Regions from separate parts of the Pseudomonas sp. GW822-FHT05A08 genome, predicted to be linked through region 4. Evidence: predicted binding sites of a transcription regulator. Region 4 holds the regulator's gene; each other region holds the start of a gene.

Region 1 (7,305 bases), 1.0 Mb from region 4:
GAAGTCCACCACCAGGTGCTGGTCCAGGCCCAGGGCACGCTTGAGCACATGCTGCATGCCGGGTTGGTCCCAGACATGATCGTCGCTGATGCGTTGCAACTGATCGGCATGCCAGCGATAGACCCGGCAATCGCCGACATGGGCCAGGGTAAAGCGCCGGCCGCGCAGCACCAGGGCGCTGACGGTGGTCAGCAGCGGCTGGCCGCCGCCGTTGGCCTGCAACCAGCGATTCTGCGCCAGCAGCAGGCGTTCCAGCGCCTGGGCCACGGCCCAGGTTTCCGGGGTGGCGTAGTAGTCCAGCGCCAGCGCCTGCAAGGTCGAGCGCGCGGCCAGGCCGCCATCGGCGCATTGGCTGACACCGTCGGCGATGGCGAACAGCAGGCCCTTGCTGGCGGCCAGGGTCGGCGCCGGGGTGACCATGCGCAAGGCGTCCTGGTTCTCCGCGCGCGGACCGATGGCGCTGGCCTGGGCGTGGCTCAGTTGCAGGCTCATGGACGGCTCAGACCCGCGCCGCGGTGACAGCGGCGGAGCCCCAGGTGGTCCGCCAGCGGCGTTTCACCCCGTGCAGGCCGAACCAGGCCAGCACGCCCAGGCTGGCGAACAGCCACAGGGCCAGTTGATAGCTGCCGGTGCTTTGCTTGATCGCGCCCATGCCCGCGGCCAGGGCGAAACCACCGATGCCGCCGGCCATGCCGATCAGCCCGGTCATCACCCCGATCTCGCGACGAAAGCGTTGCGGCACCAACTGGAAGACCGCGCCGTTACCCGCACCCAGGCCGAGCATGGTGCATACGAACAGGGCCAGGGCCGCGTAGGAGCTGGGCAGGTTGAAACCGACCGCGGCGATGCATACCGCCGCGACGCTGTACATCACCAGCAGGGTGCGAATGCCGCCGAAACGATCGGCCAGCGCGCCGCCCAGCGGGCGCATCAGGCTGCCGCCGAACACGCAGGCGGCGGTGTAGTAGCCGGCGGTGACCGGGCTCAGGCCGTACTGGTCGTTGAAGTAGCCGGGCAGGGCGCTGGCCAGGCCGATGAAGCCGCCGAAGGTCACGCTGTAGAAGAACATGAACCACCAGCTGTCGCGGTCGCCCAGGGCCTTGAAGTAGTCGGCCATGGATTTGGCCTTGGGCCGTTCCGGGGCGTTCCTGGCCAGCCAGGCGAACAGCACCAGGGTCAGGATCAGTGGGATCAGGGCGAAGCCGAACACGTTGCTCCAGCCGAAGGCACCGGCCAGCAAGGGCGCGAACAGCGCCGCGAATACCGTGCCGGAGTTGCCGGCCCCGGCGATGCCCATCGCCTTGCCCTGGTGCTGTGGTGGATACCATTGCGAGGCCAGCGGCAGGGCCACGGCGAACGAAGCGCCGGCCATGCCCAGGAACAGCCCCAGCAGCAGGGCCTGTTCATAGCTGTGGATGCCCAGCTTCCAGGCGCAGAACAGCGCGCCGATGACAATCACCTGGCCAATCAGCCCGGCGGTCTTGGGGGACAGGCGATCGGCCAGCAGGCCCATGGCGAACCGCAGCACGGCGCCGGCCAGGATCGGCGTGGCCACCATCAGCCCGCGCTGCTGGGTGGTCAGTTGCAGGTCGGCGGCGATCTGCACGGCCAGTGGGCCGAGCAGGTACCAGACCATGAAGCTCAGGTCGAAGTAGAGGAAGGCCGCGAACAATGTCGGGGTGTGGCCGGATTTCCAGAAGCTTGAATTCATCGCGCACCTCAGCTGTTAAGAGTCTCGAAAGGAGTCATGAGCTTTTGCGTGGGGCGCCATTACGGCCGCTCCACCGGCCCCGGGCTGTGGGGCCAAAACGAAAAAACGCCGCAACCCGCATCGCCTGGAGCGAGAAGGGTGTGCGACGTCTTTGTCGTAGGTGGGGCAACCGCCGTTGGTTACCTGTGCCGATTACATAGCCAGATTTGTGCCAAGAGTTGCAGTCCAGGTGTCCCGGATCGCGGGCAAGCCTCGCTCCTGCAGAAACTCACGGTCGTCTCCGTAGGAGCGAGGCTTGCCCTCGATAGGCCACTGCCCCACAGTTGCGGGATTCAGCCCAGCAACTCGCTCATGGCGATGATCTGCTCGGCCACCTGGATCAGCTTCTGCTGGCGGCTCATGGCCTGGCGGCGCATCAGGGTGTAGGCCTGTTCTTCGTTGCAGTCTTTCATCTTCATCAACAGGCCCTTGGCCAGCTCGATGCGCTTGCGCTCGGCCAGTTGCTGGTCCCGGGCCTGCAGCTGCGCGCGCAAGGCCTGGTCGCTCTCGAACCGGGCCATGGCCACATCGAGAATGGGCTGCAGGCGCTGGGCCTGGATGCCTTCGACTATGTAGGCACTGACCCCGGACTTAATGGCGTGGCGCATCACGTCGGGGTCGTGCTCGTCGGTGAACATCACGATCGGCCGTGGCTGGTCGCGGCTGACCAGCACCACTTGCTCCATCACATCGCGGCTCGGTGATTCGGTATCGATCAGGATCACGTCCGGACGCACCGTTTCGACGCGCGTCGGCAGGTCGATGGTCAGGCCCGACTCGTCGATCACCTCGAAACCGGCTTCCATCAGGGCCGCCTTGAGCCGACCGACCTTCTTGGCGGTGTCGTTGATCAGCAGGATACGCAACATGGTCTCGGGCTCCTGTCAGCGGCTGGCGAGAAGAGGGGAGCTGTCGCTCATGGCGTGCAGCTGGAAGCTGCGGGCATAGGCGGCCGGGTCCGAACCGTCCCATAGCTTGCCGTCGATCAACTGGCTGCTGCGCATGTCCTGGCCCCAGGACGCGACGCCGACGGCGGTGGCGGCTTCACGATAGAGCTCGAGTTGCTGCACCTGGCGCGCGATGCCCAGGTAATCGGGGTCTTCGCGCAGCAGGCCCCAGCGGCGGAACTGGGTCATGAACCACATGCCGTCGGACAGATACGGCAGGTTGACCGCGCCTTCATTATGAAAGCGTAGCGCGTGCGGGTCCTGCCAGCGGTGGCCAAGGCCGTCGGTATATTCGCCGAGCAGGCGCGGCTCGATGCAGTCCAGCGGCGCATCGAGGTACTCGCGGGCGCTCAGCAGTTGCGCGGTGCTCTGGCGGTTCTCGCGGCTCTGCTCGATGAAGCGGCTGGCCTCGAGGATCGCCATGACCAGAGCCCGCGCGGTGTTCGGGTACTGCTCGACGAAGGCGCGGGTGCAGCCGAGGACTTTTTCCGGGTGGTCGGGCCAGATCGCCTGGCTGGTGGCCAGGGTGAAGCCCAGGTTCTGGTTCACCGCGCTGGCGCTCCAGGGTTCGCCCACACAGAAACCGTCGATGCGCCCGGCCTGCAGGTGCGCGACCATTTGCGGCGGCGGCACCACCACGCTGTCGACGTCCTGCAACGGGTGGATGCCCTGGGCGGCCAGCCAGTAATACAGCCACATGGCGTGGGTGCCGGTGGGGAAGGTCTGGGCGAAGGTCAGCCTTGCCCGGCTTTGGTGCACGTGCCGGTGAAGCGCTTCAGGAGTGGTCACGTTCAGGGCTTGCAGCTCCCGCGAGAGGTTGATGCTCTGGCCGTTCTGGTTCAGGCCCATCAGCACCGCCATGTCGCTGGCGTTGACCCCGCCGATGCCCAGGTGCACGGCGTAGATCAGGCCGTACAGGCTGTGGGCGGCATCCAGCTCGCCGCTCACCAGCTTGTCCCGCAGGTTGGCCCAGGACGCCTGGCGCTTGAGGTTCAGGGTCAGGCCGTAAGGCTGGGCGAAGCCCTGGGTGGCGGCGACCACCACCGAGGCGCAGTCGCTCAAGGCCATGAAGCCGAGGTTGATCGCGGTCTTTTCCGGGGCATCGCTGCCGTTGACCCAGGCCAGCGGGCTGACGGGGAGTTCATTCATGGGGTGGCGCCCTCGATAAAAAGCTTCCATAAAAAAACGTCGCACCCGCACGCCAGGCAGAGCCGGCGGGGTAACGACGCCTTTGTCTTTCGACCCACGCCGCCATTGGCCTGGGTGCTGATGCAGGTTGTGGTGCAAGGCATATGCCATTCACCGCTGATTTCGCCGCGTGCCTCGCCTGCGGCCCCCATGCCCGGCTATAATCGCCGCCTCATTTCGCCGCCACCGAGTCAAGCCCGCCCATGTATACCCTGGCCCGCCAGCTGTTGTTCAAACTCTCCCCGGAAACCTCCCACGATCTGTCCCTGGACCTGATCGGCGCGGGCGGGCGTTTGGGCCTCAATGGCTTGCTGTGCAAGGCGCCGGCGCAGATGCCGGTGAAGGTCATGGGCCTGGACTTCCCGAACCCGGTCGGCCTCGCGGCCGGCCTGGACAAGAACGGTGCGGCCATCGACGGCTTCGCCCAATTGGGTTTCGGCTTCGTCGAAATCGGCACCATCACTCCGCGTCCGCAGCCGGGCAATCCCAAGCCGCGGATCTTCCGCCTGCCGGAAGCCGAGGCGATCATCAACCGCATGGGCTTCAACAACCTGGGCGTCGATCACCTGCTGGCCCGGGTGGTGGCGGCCAAGTACAAGGGCGTGCTGGGGATCAACATCGGCAAGAACTTCGACACCCCGGTCGAGCGTGCGGTGGATGATTACCTGATCTGCCTGGACAAGGTGTATGCCCACGCCAGCTACGTGACGGTCAACGTCAGTTCGCCCAACACCCCGGGCCTGCGCAGCCTGCAGTTCGGCGAGTCGCTCAAGCAGTTGCTTGGCGCTCTCAGCCAGCGTCAGCAAGAGCTGGCGGTGCAGCATGGCAAGCGGGTACCGCTGGCGATCAAGATCGCCCCGGACATGACCGACGAAGAAACCGCCGAAGTGGCGCAAGCGCTGATCGAGACCGGAATGGACGCGGTCATCGCCACCAACACCACCCTGAGCCGCGTTGGCGTCGAAGGCATGGAGCATGGCGACGAGGCGGGCGGCCTGTCCGGCGCGCCGGTGCGCGACAAGAGCACCCACACCGTGAAGGTGCTGGCGGGCGAGCTGGCCGGGCGTTTGCCGATCATTGCGGTGGGCGGTATCACCGAAGGCAAGCATGCGGCGGAAAAGATCGCTGCCGGCGCCAGCCTGGTGCAGTTGTATTCGGGCTTCATCTACAAGGGCCCGGCGCTGATTCGCGAGTCGGTGGACGCGATCGCGGCGTTGCGCTGAGGACAGCGGCTTTTTGCGCGGCCAATAAAAAGGGCTCCTGAAAGGAGCCCCTGGGCCGCAGCCCGCCGTCCGGATGGGACGTGCGTGGTTAAGTCGTTACGTATTCAGATTTTGGTGTCGGAATGTGTGCCCTGTTTTAGCCGACGGCGTGAAGTTCGTTGAGTCTGTGGATTCCCGCAGTGCCGGTCATACCGTCCCAGTTGTCGCCGCGTCCTTCGCGCCAGCCATTGATCCAGGCTTGGCGTACCGACGGTAGAGTAAATGGGCAAAGCTCACGGGACTTGCCATGAACGCCATACTGATATCCGCGCAAAAATGCTCTTTCCAACGGATCACGCTTAAGTCTTCTCATAGGGTGTTTCCCTCACTTGTTGACTGTCTTATGTCCCGTCGGCCTCGTTTGAGGCCGGGCAGAATGCTTCTGCCGTTGGTGCTCGCTGCCGGCGTCGCGAGCGTGGCGTTGGCGTCATTGCGGCGCCAACCTGAGTTGATTTCTAACCAATGCGTCACAACGATGGAATGATCGTTTTGTCATAAGGACGTAACGATAATGATGTTGAGGCCATAAGAACGGCCTGCTTTACATCGGGTTGATCAGGCAAACCTCGCTCTGATCAGCCTCTTACTGGATGATGGGCTTAATGCTTTAGTGAGAATTCCATTCCGTTGCACTCAGGTATTATTCGATGAAAGGTCGAGTTATGACCTTTTGTTTCGCTGACTTTATTATCTGCCCCGGCATCTAAGCTCTTTTGACCCCAGTGGTCACCGCTAGCGGCGAGCTGAACAGCAGGGGCGGGACGGCACAGATTCGTGCCACGCGAGCGCTCTTCAAGAAAAGCGCTTGATTGAAAACCGGGCGGACGATGCGTTGTCCGTTCACTTATTGCTAAAGGCCCTGAACTCCCATGTCGGATCGCTACGAACTCTTCCTCACCTGTCCCAAAGGCCTTGAAGGCCTGCTCATCGAGGAAGCCGCCGGGCTTGGCCTTGAAGACGCGCGCGAACATACCTCGGCCGTGCGCGGCATGGCCGACATGGAGACCGCCTACCGCCTATGCCTCTGGTCGCGCCTGGCCAACCGGGTACTGCTGGTGCTCAAGCGCTTCCCGATGAAGGACGCCGAAGACCTCTATCACGGCGTGCATGACGTCGACTGGCAGGACCACATGCTGGCGGACGGCACCCTGGCTGTGGAGTTCAGCGGCCACGGCTCGGGCATCGACAACACTCACTTCGGCGCCTTGAAGGTCAAGGACGCCATCGTCGACCGGCTGCGCACGCCGACCGGCGAGCGTCCCTCCATCGACAAGCTCAACCCGGACCTGCGCATTCACCTGCGCCTGGATCGCGGCGAAGCCATCCTCTCCCTCGACCTGTCCGGCCACAGCCTGCACCAGCGCGGCTATCGCCTGCAGCAGGGCGCGGCGCCGCTGAAGGAAAACCTCGCGGCGGCGATCCTGATCCGTTCCGGCTGGCCACGTATCGCGGCCAATGGCGGCGCCCTGGCCGACCCGATGTGCGGCGTGGGGACCTTCCTGGTGGAAGCTGCGATGATCGCCGCCGACATCGCCCCCAACCTCAAGCGCGAGCAATGGGGTTTCACTGCCTGGCTCGGTCACGTCCCGGCCCTGTGGCGCAAGCTGCATGAAGAAGCCCAGGCGCGGGCCCAGGCCGGCCTGGCCAAGCCGCCGCTGTGGATTCGCGGTTACGAAGCCGACCCGCGGCTGATCCAGCCAGGGCGCAACAACGTCGAGCGCGCCGGCCTCAGTGAGTGGATCAAGATCTACCAGGGCGAAGTGGCGACCTTCGAGCCGCGCCCGGACCAGAACCAGAAAGGCCTGGTGATCAGCAACCCGCCCTACGGCGAGCGCCTGGGTGACGAAGCCAGCCTGCTGTATCTCTACCAGAACCTTGGCGAGCGCCTGCGTCAGGCCTGCCTGGGCTGGGAAGCGGCGGTATTCACCGGCGCACCGGACCTGGGCAAGCGCATGGGCATCCGCAGCCACAAGCAGTATTCGTTCTGGAACGGCGCCTTGCCGTGCAAGCTACTGTTGATCAAGGTGCAGCCAGACCAGTTCGTCACTGGTGAGCGGCGTACCCCGGAGCAACGGCAGATCGAGCGTGAACAGGCCGAGGCCGACAAGGCGCCGCTGGTTCCGCAGGAGCGCCAGTACAACAAGAACGGCAACCCGAT
Region 2 (7,305 bases), 2.8 Mb from region 4:
GCTTTGCCTGCTTCCTGGCAGTCGTGGCCTTGCCGTTGGCGATTCTGCCCCAGGTGCCACTGGAGGTGCTGTTCGCCCTGGGGTTCCTCTGTTCGCTGGTGCAGTTCTGCCTGTACCCGCTGGCGGTGGCGTTCTCCAACGACCATGTCGAAGGCGATCGGCGGGTTTCGCTGACCGCGATGCTGCTGGTGACCTATGGCGTCGGGGCCAGTGTCGGGCCTTTGGTGGCGGGGGTGCTGATGAAGTTGTTCGGCAGCCAGATGCTCTATGCGTTCTTCAGTTTCTTTGCCCTGGTACTGGTCTGGCGCATCCGGCCGAAAGCCGTGACCAACCTGCATCAGGTCGATGATGCGCCGCTGCATCACGTGGCGATGCCGGACAGCATGTCCAGTTCGCCATTGGTGGCCGCGCTCGATCCGCGGGTCGATGAGCAAGTGGTGCAAGATCAGATGCAACAGACCAGCGCACCGGAAGCCGAGCCTCCGGTCGAGACGCCGGCCACGGATGAGGTTGAGGCTGAGGAGCCGGTAGTGAAGCCGGATGAGCCAGGGCCGGACCAGTTCAGTGGGGCCAGGCCCTAGAAACGAAAAACGGGCAGCTCCGCAAGGGGCTGCCCGTTTTTTATCGACGCTCGAATCTCAGAGGTCGTCTTTGTCGAAGCGCCGGGCTTCGCGTTGCAGCTGGTAGACGAAGCGCTCGACCTGGCGTTGAACCAGGCCGCTCATGTTGTGAAAGCGCACGCCGGCGAAAGTCGTGTCGATCTTCTCTTCGTGGTGCAGGTAACGCAGTTCCACTGGCGCAGTCATGCTGCCGAAGGGCAGGGCGGCGATAAAACGCTCGTAGACCTGGCCCAGTTGCAGGCGGCCGGAGATGTCGCCCTCGAAGCGCAGCTTGCAGCCGGTGGCGGAGATATCCAGCAGCTTGCCGGCGATCGGTGTCTTGAGTTTTTCGCCGCCCAGTTCGATGTTGACCAGTTGGGCCAGCTTCAGGGCTGCGCGAAAGGCATTGCGGCGCTGGTGATAGACCACTTCGTCTGGCAGCGTACCGCGGTAGCATCGCCCACCATTGGACTCGTCGATAGTCGGGATGCCATTGCTTTCCCAGGCGATGCGCACGCCTTCGTGAAAGCCTTCGACGCGAAACGGTTCGCCGGCGAGCATGAAGCGTTCGCCATCGCGGGGGATCATTTCGTCCAGGGCAATCATGTTGCTGTCACGATCGATCTCGACCAGATAGCTTTGAAAGCGCTGGCTGCGTTCGTGGAAAGTGATGATCAGCGGGTCATGGCTGTCTTGCAGCAAGCGCAGCGTGGAGTTGATTTCCAAGGAGGTGGTCAGCACCTTGGGTGGCTGCGGCGCATCTTCTGCGTTTACGGCATTGAACACGGTTCATCAATCTCCAGACAAAATACGACTACACGCAAGAGCCGGCATTTTGCCAGCATGTTCCGCGACTTGATAGGGCGCGCTCATCTCTGGGGTCAAGCCTGGCTAAGCGGGCGAGGCTTGGCCAGCTTGGCGGTTGAGCCACGGGCATCATAGAGGGCTGGAGGCTCGCCACCGGTGAGGATTTTCAATTGATTGGCGGTGGTGGCCTGTTGAACCTGGATCGAGCGACCGTTGAGTTCGTTCGCCGCCTGGCAATCGGCAAGCATTTGGGTCAGCACGTCACTCTGGGCCAGTAACTGGTCGCCGATCGAGGAGTGGCTGGCCAACTGTTCCAGGCCGGCGCGGCTGGCAGGAAGGTTCAGGCTGGCGAGGAGTTCGCTGCGTTTGCGGCCATGCTGCTCGAGCAAAATGATCAGGGCTTGCTTCTGCGCGAGAATCTCTTCCAGCAGCGGCATGTCGCGACCGTGCAGGGCTAGGGATTCGGTGCGCAGCAATTCCAGCAATTGTTGAGCTGGAGCAAAGTCGTCGGTGATCAGTTGCAGCAAATTAGTGTCGTGCATGTATGGCCTTGGGTTTTGAGCGTCCAAAAAACTGGCGCAGGCCTTATTGGCTAGCGCTGGGCTTCGAAATTAAGCAGTTTGCTGGCTACACGGTTGCTGTCGACTTTATAGCTGCCATCGGCAATCGCTTGCTTCAGCTCGGCCACGCGGGCGTTGTCGACGGCAGGCTGGTCGCGCAGCTTGTCAGTGATCTTCTGCAACTGTTGAGCCTCATTACTGAGGTGTACCGACTCCCCGCTGGTGCTGGCCTGTTCGGCCGGAGCGTTCAGCGGCGCGGATTTGTCGGCGTCGCCGGTTTCCTTGCTGGCGCTGGTGCGCGTGCTGCCGGTGAGTGAGGGAGAGCTGTTTAAACGGCTGAAATCGATGACCATGGTAAAAAACCTCTGGGTATTTGGACGCTTGACTTGTTTTCGGCAATACGCCGGAAAACTTTAGGCTCAAATATCGATAAGCCCGCACGCGCCGCTGTTGCCCTGCATGGGCCACAGTTTAGGGGGCAACAGTGCACAGCGCCAGTCGTCTACATGGCGACTTCCACCTGTCCCGGCGCGGTGATCCGCGCTTTGATGACCCGTTGTGAATTGAGGTTCTTGACCCGTATCTGCTCGCTCATGCCGCCATTGGACAAGGCTTCGCCGGGCATTTTCACGTTCAGCGTGCCGCTACGGGCAGAGATCACCACCTGATCGCCCTTGCGTACCACTTCCGCCTGTTCCAGGTGAACCAGGGTGACGAGCTGGTCGGCGACCATTGGTCGGACAAGCTTCTGCCCAATGGCCTGGTCCACTGAAGTCAGATAGCCCTGGTTGATCTGGCCGATATCGCGCTCGCGCAGCATCACGTCTTCGGGGCTGATGATGCCGGCGCGCTTGAGTGGCCGGGTGGTGGTCACCACCTCGCGGAACAGCTTGACCTGGGCGGGCACGAATACGGTCCAGGGCGAGGCGCCGTCGCAACGGACGCGAACGGTCACGCGTCCCAGCGGTTGCGCCGGGCTTTCCAGGGTCGCTGTCAATTCCTTGTCGCAGTGCGGCATGCGCAGCCGCGGGTCGAGTTGATTGACCTGGATCTCGTAGCGCCCAGGCGTTTGACTGGTGGCTAAATAGTCTTCTACGGTGAATTCAAGAAACCCCTGAGTGACGCCGATAAGTAGATCAGGCAGGGTTACCGAGTCAGCAACGGCAGGATGGCCAGGGTTTAAAAAAAACAAAGCCGACAGCCCGTACAGCAATCTGCGGTAGTTTGATGTCAGGCGTCGGGAAAATGTCGTTTTGGCGTTCATAACAGTTAAAAAGCAAGCGCCGTGCCGTTTAGCGATGAGCGCGCGTCGGAACTTAAGCTTTGGGGAGTCTGGGCATGGCTGGTGTAATGGATTCGGTGAACCAGCGCACGCAACTGGTAGGGCAGAATCGCCTTGAGCTGTTGTTGTTCCGTCTCGACGGGCAGCAGCTCTATGGGATCAACGTGTTCAAGGTTCGGGAGGTGCTGCAATGCCCCAAACTGACGTTGATGCCCAAATCCAGTCCTGTGGTGTGCGGTGTCGCGAATATTCGAGGGGCGACCATTCCGATCCTGGACCTGGCGATGGCCACCGGTTCAGGCGGGTTGCAGGATCTGAGCAACCCCTTTGTCATCATCACTGAGTACAACACCAAGACCCAGGGGTTTCTGGTGCGGTCGGTCGAGCGCATCGTCAACATGAACTGGGAGGAGATCCATCCGCCACCCAAGGGGACGGGGCGCGATCACTACCTGACGGCGGTGACGCGGGTCGACAATCAGTTGGTGGAAATCATCGACGTCGAGAAGGTGCTGGCCGAGGTCGCGCCGACGCCCGAGACCATTTCGGTCGGCGTGGTGGATGTCGAGACTCAGCACAAGGCTGTTTCACTGCGGGTACTGACGGTCGATGACTCGTCGGTGGCGCGCAAGCAGGTCACGCGTTGCTTGCAGACCGTGGGGGTCGAGGTGGTGGCCTTGAACGACGGCCGACAGGCGCTGGATTACCTGCGCAAGCTGGTCGACGAGGGCAAGAAACCTGAAGAAGAGTTTCTGATGATGATCTCCGACATCGAGATGCCGGAGATGGACGGTTACACCCTCACGGCTGAAATACGCAACGATCCACGCATGCAAAAGCTGCATATCATCCTGCATACTTCGTTGTCAGGTGTATTCAATCAGGCGATGGTGAAGAAGGTCGGTGCCGATGACTTCCTTGCCAAGTTTCGTCCTGATGACCTGGCATCCCGGGTTGTCGACCGGATCAAAGCAGCAGATAACAGCTAGGGATATCCATCCCTGGCGGTCACACGATTTAAGAGGCGGCATCATTGTCTACGGGTAATTTGGATTTCGAACAGTTCCGGGTGTTCCTGGAAAAAGCCTGTGGGATCTTGCTGGGTGAGAACAAGCAATATCTGGTGTCGAGCCGTCTCAACAAACTGATGGAACAGCAAGGCATCAAGTCCCTCGGGGAGCTGGTTCAGCGCATTCAGTCCCAGCCGCGCAGCGGTTTGCGAGAGATGGTGGTCGACGCCATGACCACCAACGAGACCCTATGGTTTCGCGATACCTATCCATTCGAGGTGTTGAAGAACAAGGTCTTGCCGGAGGCGATCAAGGCCAGCCCCAACCAGCGCTTGCGCATCTGGTCGGCGGCCTGTTCCTCGGGGCAGGAACCCTATTCGTTGTCCATGTCGATCGACGAGTTCGAGAAGACCAACATGGGGCAATTGAAGATGGGGGTGCAGATCGTTGCCACCGACCTGTCCGGGACCATGCTGAACAACTGCAAGACCGGCGAGTACGACAGCCTGGCGATCGGTCGCGGTTTGTCGGCCGATCGCTTGCAGCGCTATTTCGACCCCAAGGGGCCGGGGCGCTGGGTGGTCAAGGCGCCGATCAAGAGCCGGGTCGAGTTCCGCTCGTTCAACCTGCTGGACAGCTATGCCAGCCTGGGCAAATTCGATGTCGTGTTCTGCCGCAATGTGCTGATCTACTTCTCCGCCGAGGTGAAGAAGGACATCCTGATGCGCATTCACAGCACCCTGAAGCCGGGTGGTTACCTGTTTCTCGGCGCTTCCGAGGCGCTCAATGGATTGCCCGACCACTACCAGATGGTCCAGTGCAGCCCTGGGATCATTTACCAGGCGAAGTAAGATTGTCGTTGTTGAAAAAGAGAGGCCTTCGGGCCTCTTTTTTGTGCCTGCGATTTTGCCAGCGCAGGAGAGGCGGCAACCGCTGCATTGCCGCTTTGCTGACGTTTCGCGGAAATGCCTTGCCGCTTTTCTGGCATTGCCGCTTTGCCGCTGCCGGCAAAGCCTTGATTTACGGGCTTTTAGCACTTGGCACGCAGCTTGCTATATCCCGTTTACGAAAAATCTGGTCGAAGGTTTCCCGACATGAGCATCAGCTTCGATAAAGCGCTCGGCATTCATGAGCAGGCTCTTGGTTTTCGCGCCAAGCGTGCCGAGGTGCTGGCCAACAACATCGCCAACGCCGACACCCCGAACTACAAGGCTCGGGATCTGGACTTCTCTGCCGTGCTCGCCGAGCAGAACGAGAAAGCCAAGAACGGCACCTTTGCCCTGAACATGACCAACAGCCGGCACATCGAAGCTGAAGGTCTGGGCAGCGGCGACGAATCGCTGCTGTACCGCACACCGATGCAGCCGTCGATCGACCAGAACACCGTGGATGCCCAACTGGAACAGTCGAACTACGCCGAGAACTCGGTGAACTTCCAGGCCAGCTTCACGCTGCTCAACAGCAAATTCAAAGGGCTGGTGTCAGCCCTGCGCGGAGAGTAATCCATGTCCCTCGCCAGTGTTTTCAATATTGCCGGTAGTGGCATGAGTGCCCAGACCACTCGTTTGAACACCGTCGCCAGTAACATCGCCAACGCCGAGACAGTCTCCTCGAGCATCGACCAGACCTACCGTGCGCGCCACCCGGTGTTCGCCACCATGTTCCAGGGCGCGCAAAGCGGTGGCAGCGAGTCGCTGTTCCAGAATCAGGACGCGGCCGGTCAGGGCGTTCAGGTGCTGGGTGTGGTCGAGGACCAGAGCAACCTCGAGGCGCGTTACGAGCCTAACCATCCGGCCGCCGACGCCAAGGGGTATGTCTACTACCCCAACGTCAACGTGGTGGAAGAGATGGCCGACATGATTTCCGCCAGCCGCTCGTTCCAGACCAACGCGGAAATGATGAACACCGCCAAAACCATGATGCAGAAGGTCCTGACCCTCGGTCAGTGATAAGGGGCGACTCAGATGAGTGTTACCGATACCACCAGTGGCCTGACGCTCAAGGAGGTCCTTGCGAACTCCTCGAAGAAGACCCCGACCACCAGCAATGACGGCCTGGCGGCGGCCACCAATAGCGTCAAGGGCAAAAATGAGCTGGGCAAGGACGCGTTCCTGAAGTTGCTGGTGACCCAGCTGAAAAACCAGAACCCGCTGGACCCACAGGACAACAGCGCATTCGTTGCCCAGTTGGCGCAGTTCTCCACCCTGGAAGGGATCACCACCCTCAATACCTCGGTGAACTCCATCACTGGCAACTACAAGTCGTCCCAGGCCCTGCAGGCTTCGTCCCTGGTGGGTCGTTCGGTGATCGTCCAGACCGGTACCACTCAGGTCGACACCACCAAGAGCATGACCGGTTCGGTGACAGTGCCTACCGGAGTCAGCGGCGTCACCGTGACCATCACCGACAAGGATGGCAAAACGGTCAAGACCCTCGACCTGGGAAGCCAGAAGGCCGGCAGTACCAGCTTTGTCTGGGACGGCACCAAGACCGACGGCACCAAGGCCGATCCGGGCAATTACACCTTCAAGGCCAGCACAAAGATCGATGGCAAGGCGACCGATCTGGTCACCTACCTGCCGGCGACGGTCAACAGCGTCACCATCAGCCAGACCGGCGGTGAGCTGATGTTGAACCTTGCGGGACTGAGCAGCCCCGTGGCGCTCTCCAAAGTTCAAACCATTGGTATCTAGAGCCGACTAACACGGCACAAGGAGTGGAATATGTCTTTTAATATCGGCCTTAGCGGTCTCTATGCTGCCAACAAGCAACTGGACGTGACCGGCAACAACATCGCCAACGTGGCGACCGCCGGCTTCAAATCGTCCCGTGCCGAATTCGCCGACGTCTACTCGGCCACCAAATTGGGCACCGGTAGCAAGACCATAGGTAATGGCGTGCGCCTGGCCAACGTTTCCCAGCAGTTCGGCCAGGGCGACGTGAACAACACCGGCAACGTACTGGACATGGGTATCCAGGGTTCGGGGTTCTTCGTGCTGAGCGACAACGGCTCGCTGACCTACACCCGCGCCGGTACCTTCAAGACT
Region 3 (7,305 bases), 2.1 Mb from region 4:
CCTGAAAAACATCGATCCCCTGACATTCAGCGTGACTGGCCGCGCCCAGGTCGACCAGTTGCACACCCTGGACACCCTGAAAACCCGCGATTTCGTGAAATGGCAGCAACTGGTGCTCGAAGGCCTGAACTATCAGCACGGCGACAGCCTGACGATCAACAAGGTCAACCTGATGCAGCCCTATGCGCGCTTCATGATCAACGATGACCGCACCACCAACATCGATGACCTGCTGATCCCGCAACCGGCCGACAGCGCGCCGAAAGGCGCAGCCAAGCCGGCCGCCAAGGAAAAACCCCTCGGCATCCATATCGGCCAGATCGCCATCAACGACGGTTCGGCCAACTTCGCCGACTTCAGCCTGACCCCCAACTTCGCCACGGCCGTCCAGCAACTCAATGGCCAGATCGGCACCATCGACAGCCGCCAGGCAAAACCGGCCAGCGTCGATATCAAGGGCAAGGTCGACCGTTATGCTCCGGTCACCATCAAGGGCAGCGTGAACCCCTTCGATCCAATGGCCGCCCTGGACATCGCCACCAGCTTCAAACGCGTCGAACTGACCAACCTGACCCCCTACTCCGGCAAGTTCGCCGGCTACCGCATCCGCAAGGGCCGGCTCAACCTCGACCTGCACTACGTCATCACCAACGGCCAGCTCAAGGCCGAAAACAAAGTGGTGGTCGAACAACTGGAGCTGGGGGAAAAAGTCGACAGCCCGGATGCCGTGAGCCTGCCACTGAAACTGGCGGTCGCCTTGCTCAAGGATGTCGACGGCAAGATCTCCATCGAACTGCCGGTGACCGGCGATCTGAACAACCCGCAGTTCAGCGTCATGCCGATTGTCTGGCAGACCCTGCGCAACCTGATCGTCAAGGCTGCCGCGGCACCGTTCAAACTGATTGGCGGGCTGGTCGCGGGTGGCGGTTCGCAAGACTTGGGCAGTGTCTCGTTCGCCCCGGGCTCGAGTGACTTGAGCCCGGAATCGGAAGCAACGCTGGTCAAGCTGTCCAATGCGCTCAAGGAACGTCCGGCCCTGCGCCTGGAGATCGAAGGCACCGCCGCGCAGAGCAGCGATGGCCCGCTGATCGCCGAGCAACGCCTGGAGCGGGAATACCAGTACAACTACTACAAGATGCTCCAGCGTCGCGGCGACAAGGTGCCGGCCCAGGCGTCGCTGCTGGAAGTACCGGAGAAAGAGAAAGCCCCGCTGCTGGAGGGCATCTATCGCACACGCCTCAAGACCCAGCCACCGGCCGAATGGAAGGACCTGGGCAAGGAAGAGCGCACCGCGAAAATGCGTGAAGGCGTGATCAAGTTCTGGAGTGGCAGCGATGTGCTGTTGCGCCAGTTGGGCCAGGAACGGGCCAGCAGCATCAAGGACTTCCTGGTGGACAAGGGCCAACTGGCGGACGACCGGGTCTACTTCATCGATGCCAACCTTGGCCAGGCCGAAAGCGATGGTCGGGTCATTACCCCCATGCACCTGGACGCCGAATAACCACCCTCCCCGCCGCCCCGGAAACGGGTCGGCCCGGCGGTTTTCCCCCGCCATGAACAGAACAGGCCCCGACACACTGTGCCGGGGCCTGTTCTGTTTACAAAAAGGAGCCACTTCCCTGTGGCCATTCGCATGAACCTTCAAGGAAGCGGTAGATGAATCCTCTACCGCATCTTCTCCCTGTCCAGGAAAGAAGCTTGAGGCTTAGTCGGTTTTCAAACCGTCAGCCGATACTGCCTTCACGCCTTTGATGTTTTTGGCGATGTTGACTGCGGTTTCTTTCTGCGCCGCGGTCAGAGCAGTGGTGGAGGACAGGGAAACCACACCCTTGTTGGTTTCGACCTTGATGTCGGTACCAGGAATGCCTTTTTCAGTTACGAGATCCGCTTTGACTTTGGTGGTGATCCAGGTGTCGGAAGTGGCTTCCTTGGCCTTGGTCACTTCACCCGCCGCGAGCACCATTGGCGCCTGAGTAGCTTGAGTGGTCTGGGCAAATGCGACGTTAGCCATGGTCAGGGTCAGAGCGGTAGCAGTTGCAGCAGCGATAGCGAACTTCTTCATACGAGTAACTCCTGTTCTTCTGGAAAACCTGCTCCAAGTCCTGGCAGCAGGGTTACTTAAGTAGATTGCAGGCGTTATGCCAAGTTCAGAAAAACAATAAAGCCCTTAAATATCAAAGAATTAAAAAATCATCCAAGCACTCGCGGTCATGCAAAATGCATGACCTGTGAATAATCTGCATGCAAGTTGCACTTCCCGGCGAGCTAACTTCCTGAATTCTCGATATTTTCCCCAAAGGCACGCTGGCGCGTGGCGTTTCACGCGCCAGGCAAGCGAGAACCGGACTCAGCTGCCGCTGGCGGTGCAGCCTTTAGGGGAGTAGTCCGCAGGGACAGTGGTGGTGCAGACCCAGCCATCGGCCGTGGTGCGGGTCAGGGTGACGGTCTTGTTCAGCACCGGTGCCGGTGCATTGAGGATGGTGCAGCCGATTGTTCCCGCTCCGGTCGAGGCAGAACCCGCAGCGGTCATGGTGCAGTTCGACGTCGCCGCCTTACCCCCCACCAGCTCCAGGGTCGGATCGCTGCCCTGGTTCAGCACGTCCTCGAAGTTGACCTTCAGCGCCGAGGCTTCGGCCAACGCCGCGGTGACCTTGGCCCGCGCCTGGTATTTGGAATACAGCGGCATGGCAAAGGTGGCCAGGATGCCGATGATCGCCACAACGACCAACAGCTCGATCAAGGTAAAACCTTTCTGATACTTCATCTATCTGCTCCAAGCAGGGGATATCCAGGGGTCTGGGCACTCACCACACAGCCATAGCACAGCCTGTGCCAGCGCCTGCACTCCGGCTGAACGGGGCTTTAGCGGCGCGAAGCCGCGGCAGTGAGCGCCAGAAGTCGCACTATCTGACACTTTTTGTCAGCCAAGTGCCCTGGGCCGGTCGTCGTGACGGGCTACGCTGTCATTCGATCATCGATTGCATTCACTGCCCGCCCCATCCAAGGAACGTATCGGGCCATTCAAACTCTATGAGCCGGACGCCGCGCGCCGCGCAGCGGTCCACTCGCTAACGCACAGGGCACTGCCGGCCCTGAGGACATCCATCACAACCCGGGACTCGACACCATGGCGGTCAAAGCAGCAAAAGTCAGTGTTTACCTGTGGGAAGGCACCGACAGGCAAGGCAGCAAACTGCGCGGCGAATTGAGCGGCCATACCCCCTCGCTGATCAGGGCCCAGTTGCGCAAGCAAGGCATCAACCCGGCCAGGGTCAGGAAGAAGTCCAGCTCGCTGTTGCAGCGCACGCCCCCGATCAAGGCCCGCGACATCAGCCTGTTCACCCGGCAACTGGCGACCCTGATCAAGGCCGGCGTACCACTGCTGCAATCGTTCGACATCATTGCCGAGGGCTTCGATAACCCGAACATGCGCAAACTGATGGGCGAGCTGAAACAGGACATCGCCGCCGGCAGCAGCTTCACCAGCGCGCTGCGCAAGAGGCCGCGGTACTTCGACGAGCTGTACTGCAGCCTGGTGGATGCCGGCGAACAGGCCGGGGCCCTGGAAACCCTGCTGGAGCGGGTGGCGACCTACAAGGAAAAAAGCGAAAACCTCAAGACGCGGATCCGCAAGGCCATGACTTATCCCCTGGCGGTGATCTGCGTGGCGCTGGTGGTGACGGGGATCCTGCTGGTCAAGGTGGTGCCGCAATTCCAGTCGATGTTCCAGGGCTTCGGCGCGCAATTGCCGGTGTTCACGCAACTGGTCATCGCCCTCTCGGAATTCGTGCAGCACTGGTGGTGGCTGCTGGTGGGCGCGCTGTTGCTCAGTGTGTTCGGCCTGCGCCATGCCCGCCGGCGCTCACCACGCTTTCGCCACTGGCTGGACGTGGGCCTGCTGAAACTGCCGTTGGTAGCGCCACTGATGTACAAGTCCGCGGTGGCCCGCTACGCCCGCACCTTGTCCACCACTTTCGCCGCCGGAGTGCCGCTGGTGGAGGCCCTGGGCTCGGTGGCCGGGGCCACCGGCAACCAGGTGTTCAAGCAAGCGGTGAACCGCATCAGGCAGGACGTGGCGACCGGCATGCAGTTGCATTTTTCCATGCGCGCATCCGGCATCTTTCCCGGCATGGCCATCCAGATGACCGCCATCGGCGAAGAGTCCGGGGCCCTGGACGGCATGCTGGAAAAGGTCGCGATCCATTATGAGGAAGAGGTCGATACCCTGGTCGACACCCTGAGCAGTCTCATGGAACCCGTGATCATGGTAGTTTTGGGCACCCTCGTCGGCGGCCTGGTGGTCGCCATGTACTTACCCATCTTCCAACTCGGCACAGCGATCTGAACATGTCATTGACTGAGGTCCTGGCCAGCTACCCGCTGGTCTTCGTAGCATCGGTGCTGATCCTGGGCCTGATTGTCGGCAGCTTTCTCAATGTGCTGATCTGGCGTCTGCCAAAGATGCTCGAACGCGACTGGCACGCCCAGGCCCGTGACATCCTCGGGCTGCCCGACGAGCCTGCCGGGCCGGCCTACAACCTGTTGCTCCCGCACTCCCAGTGCCCGCACTGTGCGCACCCGATCCGCCCCTGGGAAAACATCCCGCTGTTCAGCTACCTGCTGCTGCGCGGACGCTGCCCCGCGTGCAAGGCCCCGATTGGCCGGCGCTACCCGCTGGTGGAGCTGACCTGCGGCCTGGCCTCGGCGTTCGTGGCCTGGCATTTCGGCTTTGGCTGGCAGGCCGGCTTGATGCTGTTCCTGAGCTGGGGCCTGTTGGCGATGAGCCTGATCGATGCCGATCATCAACTGTTGCCCGACGTGCTGGTGCTGCCCCTGTTGTGGCTGGGCCTGATCGTCAATGGCTTCGACCTGTTCGTCAGCCTCCACGATGCGCTGTGGGGCGCCGTGGCCGGCTACCTGTGCCTGTGGTCGGTGTACTGGTTGTTCAAGCTGCTGACCGGCAAAGAAGGCATGGGGCACGGCGATTTCAAGCTGTTGGCCATGTTCGGCGCCTGGGGCGGTTGGCAGATTCTGCCGATGACCCTGCTGCTGGCCTCACTGACCGGAGCCCTGGCCGGGATCGCCATGCTGCGCCGCAACCGCGCGCAAATGTCCACGCCTATCCCTTTCGGTCCCTTTCTGGCCATTGCCGGCTGGATTGCCTTGCTCTGGGGTGGTCAAATAACCGACTCCTATTTGCAGTTTGTCGGTTTCAGATGACCAAGCCTGTTTTCAAACCCTGGATCCTCGGCCTTACCGGCGGTATCGGCAGTGGCAAAAGTGCCGCGGCCCAGCACTTCATCGACCTGGGCATTCATGTGGTGGATGCCGACCACGCCGCCCGCTGGGTGGTGGAACCCGGCCGCCCGGCCCTGGCCCGCATTGCCGAGCATTTCGGCGACAGCGTGCTGCAGGCCGATGGCCAACTGGACCGCGCCGCACTGCGCAAGCTGATCTTCGAGGTGCCGCAACAACGCCTCTGGCTGGAAGCCTTGCTGCATCCATTGATTGCCGATGAAATCGCCGCCCACCTGGCCCGTGCCGAGTCGCCCTACGCGATTCTGGTGTCACCGCTGTTGATCGAATCCGGGCAATACGCGATGACCCAGCGGATCCTGGTGATCGATGTGCCGCAGCAACTGCAGATCGAGCGGACCCTGCAACGCGACCGGATCAGCGAACAGCAGATCCAGGCGATTCTCAAGGCCCAGGCGACCCGCGAAGATCGCCTGAGCCATGCCGACGATGTGCTGGTCAACGACCGCGACCTCGTCTGGCTGCACAGCGAGGTCGAACGCCTGCATCACTTTTACCTTACCTTGCGTGGAGGCCAGTCATGAGCCAACCCCTGACCGTGGAATGTCCAACCTGCGGTGCGCCCGTGGAATGGACCGCGAGCAACCTCAACCGTCCGTTCTGCTCGGACCGCTGCAAACTGATCGACCTCGGCGCCTGGGCTGCCGAAGAACACAAGATTCCGGTCAGCCCGGATGCCGAGGACGATCTGTTTTCCGACGACCTGCCGCCTCGCGCCCACTAAAGCCTCAAGGCCGCATGAAAGCGTAATCCTGCGTATCGTCGAGGTTCTCCGCGAGAAACTGCAACTCGTCGGCCAGATCCTCGCCGCTGCGCACCCGCCGACTCTCCTGCACCACCGCGCTGAGCAGGGCGCGCAGGCTCAAGCCCGGTTCGAACCCCTCTTGCTGCGCAGTATCCAGACTCTTGCGTACTTCCTGCCGCGCCCATTCATACACACTCATGACCCTGCTCCCGAACGGTTTTTGCCGAGCATGGGACCGCGCCTGCCGAACGTGTTTGATATGGATCAAGAACGCGGATCGTCATCCTTCCACGGTGCCGACAGGTAACGGGTGCGGTTGAAGGTTTCCAGCCATTCGGGGCAGAACACCACCAGGGCGCTGACCACCATGCCGTTGATGAAGGCCTCGGGAAAGATGATCAGCCACAGGTAGCCGACGAAGTCCTCCAGCCATTCCGGCATGGCAAAACGCCCGTCGAACCACAGCAGCCCCAGGCCCACCAGCAAGCACAACAAGGCCGACAGGGCGGCGGCAAAAAAACCGGAACAGAAGATATACACAAAGGGATTACGCGGCTGCGCGCGCTCCACCAGGATCGCGCAGCATTCGGTGACCAGCACCGGCAGCAGGATCAGCAAGGCGCCGTTGATGCCGACCGCCGCCAGGTCCTGGCGGCCCAGCGCGACCAGCCCCACCTGGGCAATCAGGCCGCCGACGATCGCCAGCGGCCAGTCCAGCAACAGGGTCACCGCCGTCATGCCGATGAAGTGATAGGACACCCCGGTATCGAAATCCCGGCGCACCAGCCACAACATGAACAACGCGAACACCGTACCGAACAGCAGATGCTGACGCCGGCTGTCGCTGAACAGCTCGACCCAGGGCGCGCGCCAGGCGACCCAGACCAGCACTGGCACATAGATCAGCCAGCCGGCGCCGAGAGTGGGCGGCGACAGCAGCGCGGCACTGATCATGGTTGCGCCTGCTCCAGCGCTGCGCGCAGTTCGGCGGCCGTGCCGTACTCGCGTTGAGCCACCAGCCGGCCATCGTCGAGCTGCAGCCACAGGACTTTATCCACAGCCCCGGCGTAGCGCGGCGCCACCCGCCCGTCACGGTCGAGCATGACCCGGTAGCCATAATCACGCATCGCCGGCACCGCGAACATCCTGGCGATCACCGCCGGCATGCGCTGGATGTCCGCGACGAATACCGTGTGCCGGGCCTCCAGATAACCCGCAGGACGATCCTGCAAGGCGGCGTTCAC
Region 4 (7,305 bases):
AGGACAGTCCCTTCAGCTCGACCGCGTAGGCGTTATCGGCACTCATCTAAACTCCTTGCGATGCAGCCTCTCACTCGGACGCTTGGCTCCCTGCCGGGAGTACATGCACCCAGGGCAGGCCGAACTGGCGGCGAACTATATCACTGCTGATACGGAGCCCCCAAGGCCGAAGCCATCCGCGTTCAGGATCACGACAGCCTAAAACAGGCTTTACAGGACAATTCCTGCCTATAGAAGGACAAAGGCTGACGAACTTGCGTGAGGGAATCGATCATTACCGCTATAATCGCCGCCTTTTCATCAGGCTATACGATTTCTGACATGAGCCAATCCAGCGACCTGATTCAATCGGCACAACGCACCATCCGCCTCGAGATAGAAGCCGTACAAGGCTTGCTGCCACATATCGACGCAGATTTCGTACGCGCTTGCGAGATGATTCTGGCCAGCAAAGGCCGCGTAGTAGTGGTCGGCATGGGCAAGTCCGGGCACATCGGCAACAAGATCGCCGCCACCCTGGCCAGCACCGGCACCACCGCGTTTTTTGTCCATCCGGCCGAAGCCAGCCATGGCGACATGGGCATGATTACCCGGGACGATGTGATCCTGGCCCTGTCCAACTCCGGCTCGACCAATGAAATCGTGACCCTGTTGCCGCTGATCAAGCGCCTGGGCATCCAGTTGATCAGCATCACCGGCAACCCTGATTCGCCACTGGCCAAGGCCGCCGAGGTCAACCTCAACGTCCAGGTCGAGCAAGAGGCCTGCCCGCTGAACCTGGCTCCGACCTCCTCGACCACCGCCGCCCTGGTCATGGGCGATGCCCTGGCCGTGGCGCTGCTGGAAGCCCGCGGCTTTACCGCCGAAGACTTCGCCTTTTCCCATCCGGGCGGCGCGCTGGGCCGGCGCCTGCTGCTGAAAGTCGAGAACGTCATGCATGCCGGCGAGCAACTGCCGCAGGTCCAGCGTGGCACGCTGCTCAAGGACGCCTTGATGGAAATGACCCGCAAGGGCCTGGGCATGACCGTCATTGTCGAGGCCGACGGGCGTCTGGCGGGGGTCTTCACCGACGGCGACCTGCGCCGCACCCTGGACCGCACCATCGACATCCACCACACCACCATCGATGAAGTCATGACCGTTCACGGCAAGACCGCCCGCGCCGAAATGCTCGCGGCCGAAGCCCTGAAGATCATGGAGGACAATCGAATCAACGCACTGGTCGTGGTGGACAAGGACGATCGCCCGATCGGCGCCTTCAACCTGTCCGACCTGCTGCGCGCGGGAGTCATGTAATGAGCACGGATCTGCTGCAACGCGGCAAGAACATCAAGCTGGCGGTATTCGACGTCGACGGTGTACTGACCGACGGTCGCCTGTACTTCCTCGAAGACGGCAGCGAATTCAAGACCTTCAACACCCTCGACGGCCAGGGCATCAAGATGCTGATGGCCACGGGCGTGCAGACGGCGATCATCAGCGGCCGCAAGACGCCGGTGGTCGAGCGTCGGGCGAAAAACCTGGGGATTCCCCATCTATTTCAGGGTCGCGAGGACAAACTGGTGGTGCTGGACGGGCTTCTTGCCCAACTGGGCCTAAGCTATGAGCAGGTCGCCTACCTGGGCGACGACTTGCCCGACCTGCCAGTGATCCGCCGGGTCGGCCTGGGCATGGCCGTCGCCAATGCCGCCAGTTTTGTCCGTGAACACGCCCATGGCGTCACCCAGGCCCGTGGCGGCGAAGGCGCCGCCCGCGAGTTCTGCGAGTTGATCCTGCGCGCCCAAGGCAGCCTTGAAGCGGCCCACGCCGCCTACTTATAGAGCCTCCCATGCTGAGCAAAAAGATTCGCAACATACTGATCTTCGGCATCATCACCGTGCTGTTCCTGGCGGTGGGGTACTGGAACATCAGCCCGGAACGCTTCCTCGACAAGCCGGTCGCGCAGGTCGACGAAAGCGCCATCGACTACTACGCCATCAACGCCCGCAGCGTGCAGTACCTGCCCGACGGCAAGCTGCAGTACGAAATGACTTCCGACAAGGTCGAGCACCTCAAGGCCACCGAGGTGACCCTGCTGACCAAGCCGGACCTGCAGATGTATCGCGGTACCACCTTCCCCTGGCATGTCCAGAGCGAGCGCGGCGAAGTCAACCCGGACGGCACCGAGGTCGAGTTGATCGATTCGGTACGGGTTTCGCGCACCGACGAGAAAAATCGCAACCTGCTGATCACCACGACCCGCATGACAGTATTCCCGCAGAAGCAATATGCGCAGACCGATCAAGACGTTAGAATCGACGGCGCCGGCGGCGTGACGACTGGCAAGGGAATGAAAGCGTATTTGAAAGACGGCAGGATGAACCTGCTATCGAACGTAAGAGGACAGTATGAGGCTCGTTAAAACCCTCCCTATTTTGCTCGGTCTGGGCGCAGCACTGGGAAGCGTGAGCGCCTGGGCTCTGCCGAACGATAGCCAGCAACCGATCCGCATCCAGGCCGACGACGCTCAACTGGACGACAAGAATGGCGTAGCCACCTACAGAGGCGACGTGATCATCACCCAGGGCTCGATGAAGGTCACCGGCAATACCGTGACCATCACCCGCACCCAGACCGGTGATATCGACGTGGTGACCTCGGTGGGCAACCTGGCCTACTTCGAGCAGATTCAAACCCAGGGCGACACCAAGCCGGTCCAGGGCTACGGTGTGACCATCCAGTACCACGCCGCGCAGAACCGCGTCGTACTGATCGACCGCGCCAAAGTCGTCGACAAGGACGGCAACATCACCCAGGGCGAGAAAATCGTCTACGACACCAACAAGAAGCTGGCCAGCGCCGGTCGCGCCACCGGCAGCAAGGTCACCGAGTCGCGCCCACGGATCGACATGGTCATCCAGCCGAAAAAGAAAACTGACGAAAAGGCCCAGTAATGGCAACTCTGAAAGCTCAGCACCTGGCCAAGAGCTACAAGAGCCGCCAGGTCGTGCGTGACGTCAGCCTGTCCATCGACAGCGGCCAGATCGTCGGCCTGCTCGGCCCTAACGGCGCCGGCAAGACCACCTGCTTCTACATGATCGTCGGCCTGGTCCAGGCCGATCAGGGTCGCATCCTGATCGACGACCTGGATGTCAGCCACCAGCCGATGCACGGCCGCGCCCGTGCCGGGATCGGCTACCTGCCGCAGGAAGCCTCGATCTTCCGCAAGCTTTCGGTGGCCGACAACATCATGGCCATCCTCGAGACCCGCAAGGAGCTCGACAAGGCCGGCCGTCGCCAGGAGCTGGAAAGCCTGCTGCAGGAGTTCCACATCAACCACATTCGCGACAACCTGGGCATGAGCCTTTCCGGTGGTGAACGTCGCCGCGTGGAAATCGCTCGCGCCCTGGCCACCGCCCCCAAGTTCATCCTGCTCGACGAACCTTTCGCCGGCGTGGACCCGATCTCGGTAGGCGACATCAAGCAGATCATTCATCACCTGAAGGCCAAGGGTATCGGCGTGCTCATCACCGACCACAACGTCCGTGAAACCCTGGATATCTGCGAAACCGCCTACATCGTCAACGACGGTCAACTGATCGCCGAAGGCGACGCCGAAACCATCCTCGCCAACGAGCTGGTCAAGGAAGTTTACCTGGGCCATGAGTTCCGCCTGTAAGCCCTGAGGTGTTTGGCTGGTCGCCAGAGCGCCCGCCCCAATAAAACCCTGCTGTTTTTATTGTTACAGCGCTCTAGGCAAACACTTCAGTTTCAGGCATATAATTTGCTTATGTTTGGCGCTCACGCGCCCTGTAGTGGATGGCGCATGTGCGCCGGCGAATAAGGTGTTAAGCCCCTGCCATGAAACCATCGCTAGTCCTCAGAATGGGCCAGCAGCTGACGATGACACCGCAGCTGCAACAGGCCATCCGCCTGCTCCAATTGTCGACCCTGGACCTGCAACAGGAAATCCAGGAGGCCCTGGAGTCCAACCCGATGCTCGAGCGCCAGGAAGAAGGCGACGACTTCGATAACACCGATCCGCTGGCCGACAACGCCGAGCAGAAACCCAATACCGATATCCAGGAACCCTCCTACCAGGAAACCGCCCCGACGGTGGACAACCTCGAGGACGGCGAATGGAACGAACGCATTCCCAACGACCTGCCGGTCGACACCGCCTGGGAAGACGTCTACCAGACCAGCGCCAGCAGCCTGCCCAGCAACGATGACGACGAGTGGGATTTCACCACCCGCACCTCGGCCGGCGAAAGCCTGCAGAGCCATCTGCTCTGGCAGTTGAACCTGGCGCCCATGTCCGACACCGATCGCCTGATCGCCGTGACCCTGATCGACTGCATCAACAATCAGGGCTATCTGGACGAAACCCTCGAGGAAATCCTCGAAGCCTTCGATCCGGAACTGGACATCGAACTCGACGAAATCGAGGCTGTCCTGCATCGTATCCAGCAATTCGAGCCCGCCGGCATCGGCGCCCGCAACCTGGGCGAATGCCTGCTGCTGCAACTGCGCCAGCTGCCTGCCAAGACCCCTTGGCTGACTGAAGCCAAGCGCCTGGTCAGCGACTTCATCGACCTGCTCGGCAGCCGCGACTACAGCCAGCTGATGCGGCGCATGAAGCTCAAGGAAGACGAGCTGCGCCAAGTCATCGAACTGGTACAGAGCCTCAACCCACGGCCGGGCTCGCAAATCGAATCCACCGAAGCCGAATACGTGGTCCCCGACGTCATAGTGCGCAAGGACAACGAACGCTGGCTGGTGGAGCTGAACCAGGAGTCCGTGCCGCGCCTGCGCGTCAACCCACAGTACGCAGGCTTCGTGCGGCGCGCCGACACCAGCGCCGACAACACCTTCATGCGCAACCAGTTGCAGGAAGCCCGCTGGTTCATCAAGAGCCTGCAGAGCCGTAACGAAACCCTGATGAAAGTCGCCACCCAGATCGTCGAGCATCAGCGCGGCTTCCTCGAGTACGGCGATGAGGCGATGAAACCGCTGGTCCTGCATGACATCGCCGAAGCAGTCGGCATGCACGAGTCGACGATTTCACGGGTGACCACGCAAAAATTCATGCATACCCCACGGGGCATTTATGAACTGAAATACTTTTTCTCCAGCCACGTAAGTACCTCCGAAGGCGGTGAATGCTCATCCACGGCGATCCGCGCGATCATCAAAAAACTGGTCGCCGCGGAAAATCAGAAAAAGCCGTTGAGTGACAGCAAGATCGCTGGTTTACTGGAGGCACAAGGCATTCAGGTAGCCCGTCGTACCGTCGCCAAGTACCGTGAATCCCTGGGGATCGCGCCTTCCAGCGAACGGAAGCGGTTGATGTAGCCGCCGGGCTCGCCACAGCGTTCCAGTGGCAGGTCAATCGACCTGCCGCTTTATGCACTGGCAACGAAGGAGAAGCTGTATGCAAGTCAACATCAGTGGACACCAACTGGAAGTGACCGAACCTCTGCGCGCTTACATCGGCGAAAAACTCGACCGACTTGAGCGGCACTTTGACAAGATTACCAATGTGCAGGTAACGCTGGCCGTCGAAAAACTGAAGCAGAAAATCGAGGCCACGCTGCACATCCATGGTGGGGAAGTCGTCGCCAATGCAGAGCATGACGACATGTATGCCGCAATCGACTTGCTCACGGACAAGCTTGACCGCCAACTGAAAAAGCATAAGGAAAAGCAACTCCACCTTCTCCAAGGCACGGGTCGCTAACACTCCCCTCCCATGATCCGACTTGAAAGCATCCTGACCCCCGGCCGTTCCCTGGTGAACGTGCCGGGCGGCAGTAAAAAACGCGCCCTCGAACAAATTGCCAACCTGATCAGCCGCGAAGTGCCTGATCTGGAGATGCAAGATGTCTTCGAAAGCCTGATTGCCCGTGAAAAACTGGGCTCTACCGGTTTTGGCAACGGCATAGCCATTCCACACTGCCGCCTCAAAGGCTGTGAGTCGCCCATCAGTGCCCTGATGCACCTGGACGCTCCCATCGATTTCGACGCCATCGACGGCGCACCGGTCGACCTGCTGTTCGTACTGCTGGTCCCGGAAGCCGCCACCGATGCGCACCTGGAACTGCTCCGGCAGATTGCCAGCATGCTGGACCGCAAAGAAGTGCGCGACAAACTGCGCAGCGCCACCAGCAACGAAGCCTTGTACAAGGTTGTCCTGGACGAACAGAACGGTCAGTAATCATGCGCTTGATCATCGTCAGCGGCCGGTCCGGCTCAGGTAAAAGCACCGCCCTCGATGTACTCGAGGACAATGGCTATTACTGCATCGACAACCTGCCAGCCGGGCTGTTGCCCGAGCTGGCCGAACGGGCGTTGATCCACACCGAACTGACACAGCCCCTGGTCGCCGTGTCGATCGACGCCCGCAACCTGCCCAGCCACCTGTCGCGCTTCCCCGAACTGCTCGAGGAAGTCCGCAGCCGGCATATCCAGTGCGATGTGCTGTACCTGGACGCTGACGAAGAAACCCTGCTCAAGCGCTTTTCCGAAACCCGCCGCCGTCATCCCTTGAGCAGCAACAATCGCTCGCTGGCCGAGGCGATCCAGGACGAAAGCCACCTGCTGGGACCGATCGCCGACCTGGCCGATCTCAAGGTCAACACCACCAACCTGAACCTGTATCAACTGCGCGATACCATCAAGTTGCGCCTGTTGAACCAGCCGGAGCCGGGCACCGCCTTTCTGGTGGAGTCTTTCGGATTCAAGCGTGGCATGCCGGTCGATGCCGACCTGGTGTTCGATGTGCGCTGCCTGCCCAACCCGTACTGGAAACCCGAGTTGCGTGCCCAGTCCGGGCTCGACCAGCCGGTTGCCGAATACCTGGCCGCCCAGCCGGACGTCGAGGAAATGTTCCAGGACATCTCCAGCTACCTGCTGAAATGGTTGCCCCGTTTCGCCGCCAGCAACCGCGCCTACGTCACTATTGCCATTGGCTGCACGGGCGGCCACCATCGTTCGGTCTACTTGACCGAACGCTTGGGCCAAGTCCTGCAAAAGTCCCTGAAGAATGTCCAGGTTCGCCACCGCGACCTTAGCTGAAAGGATCTACCCCGCGATGCCTGCTCTGGAAATTGAAATCATCAACAAACTGGGCCTGCATGCCCGTGCCTCGGCAAAGTTCGTCGGCGTGGCCGGTCAGTTTCCTTGCCAGATCCGCGCAGGGAAAACGCCGGAGTCGATGGTCGACGGCAAGAGCATCATGGCAATGATGATGCTGGCCGCCGGCAAGGGCACCAGGATTCATCTGAAGACCGAAGGCGAACAGGAGCAGGAAGCGCTGGAAGCGCT

What was found. The regulator sigma-54, encoded in region 4, starts transcription at its own class of promoters, with help from an activator protein. The targets are predictions, from matches to a motif close to ANTGGCATNNANNTTGCTNT.
Region 1: AC3RCP_RS10525 (CmpA/NrtA family ABC transporter substrate-binding protein) is a predicted target of sigma-54. The motif match lies at 3,978-3,997, and genes of this name have one in related genera.
Region 2: flgB (flagellar basal body rod protein FlgB) is a predicted target of sigma-54. The motif match lies at 5,295-5,314, and genes of this name have one in related genera.
Region 3: AC3RCP_RS27380 (pilin) is a predicted target of sigma-54. The motif match lies at 2,818-2,837, and genes of this name have one in related genera.

Annotation. Positions count from the first base shown of each region.
Region 1 covers NZ_CM179511.1:2,311,421-2,318,725, forward strand. The annotation lists gene AC3RCP_RS10510 (bifunctional protein-serine/threonine kinase/phosphatase) at 1-492, opposite strand, end outside; gene AC3RCP_RS10515 (nitrate/nitrite transporter) at 500-1,711, opposite strand; gene AC3RCP_RS10520 (ANTAR domain-containing response regulator) at 2,044-2,619, opposite strand; gene AC3RCP_RS10525 (CmpA/NrtA family ABC transporter substrate-binding protein) at 2,635-3,846, opposite strand; gene AC3RCP_RS10530 (quinone-dependent dihydroorotate dehydrogenase) at 4,089-5,108, shown strand; gene rmf (ribosome modulation factor) at 5,245-5,460, opposite strand; gene rlmKL (bifunctional 23S rRNA (guanine(2069)-N(7))-methyltransferase RlmK/23S rRNA (guanine(2445)-N(2))-methyltransferase RlmL) at 6,017-7,305, shown strand, end outside.
Region 2 covers NZ_CM179511.1:5,357,768-5,365,072, reverse strand. The annotation lists gene AC3RCP_RS24000 (MFS transporter) at 1-581, shown strand, start outside; gene AC3RCP_RS23995 (flagellar brake protein) at 639-1,385, opposite strand; gene AC3RCP_RS23990 (flagella synthesis protein FlgN) at 1,481-1,948, opposite strand; gene flgM (flagellar biosynthesis anti-sigma factor FlgM) at 1,999-2,319, opposite strand; gene flgA (flagellar basal body P-ring formation chaperone FlgA) at 2,469-3,230, opposite strand; gene AC3RCP_RS23975 (chemotaxis protein CheV) at 3,305-4,237, shown strand; gene cheR (protein-glutamate O-methyltransferase CheR) at 4,282-5,109, shown strand; gene flgB (flagellar basal body rod protein FlgB) at 5,353-5,760, shown strand; gene flgC (flagellar basal body rod protein FlgC) at 5,764-6,207, shown strand; gene flgD (flagellar hook assembly protein FlgD) at 6,223-6,951, shown strand; gene flgE (flagellar hook protein FlgE) at 6,982-7,305, shown strand, end outside.
Region 3 covers NZ_CM179511.1:6,064,373-6,071,677, forward strand. The annotation lists gene AC3RCP_RS27370 (DUF748 domain-containing protein) at 1-1,501, shown strand, start outside; gene AC3RCP_RS27375 (BON domain-containing protein) at 1,706-2,062, opposite strand; gene AC3RCP_RS27380 (pilin) at 2,348-2,764, opposite strand; gene AC3RCP_RS27385 (type II secretion system F family protein) at 3,128-4,345, shown strand; gene AC3RCP_RS27390 (prepilin peptidase) at 4,348-5,220, shown strand; gene coaE (dephospho-CoA kinase) at 5,217-5,840, shown strand; gene yacG (DNA gyrase inhibitor YacG) at 5,837-6,040, shown strand; gene AC3RCP_RS27405 (hypothetical protein) at 6,045-6,260, opposite strand; gene AC3RCP_RS27410 (energy-coupling factor ABC transporter permease) at 6,326-7,015, opposite strand; gene AC3RCP_RS27415 (hypothetical protein) at 7,012-7,305, opposite strand, start outside.
Region 4 covers NZ_CM179511.1:1,296,371-1,303,675, reverse strand. The annotation lists gene AC3RCP_RS05805 (ATP-binding cassette domain-containing protein) at 1-46, opposite strand, end outside; gene AC3RCP_RS05800 (KpsF/GutQ family sugar-phosphate isomerase) at 322-1,296, shown strand; gene AC3RCP_RS05795 (KdsC family phosphatase) at 1,296-1,820, shown strand; gene lptC (LPS export ABC transporter periplasmic protein LptC) at 1,829-2,401, shown strand; gene lptA (lipopolysaccharide transport periplasmic protein LptA) at 2,388-2,933, shown strand; gene lptB (LPS export ABC transporter ATP-binding protein) at 2,933-3,658, shown strand; gene AC3RCP_RS05775 (RNA polymerase factor sigma-54) at 3,841-5,334, shown strand; gene hpf (ribosome hibernation-promoting factor, HPF/YfiA family) at 5,414-5,719, shown strand; gene ptsN (PTS IIA-like nitrogen regulatory protein PtsN) at 5,732-6,196, shown strand; gene rapZ (RNase adapter RapZ) at 6,199-7,056, shown strand; gene AC3RCP_RS05755 (HPr family phosphocarrier protein) at 7,073-7,305, shown strand, end outside.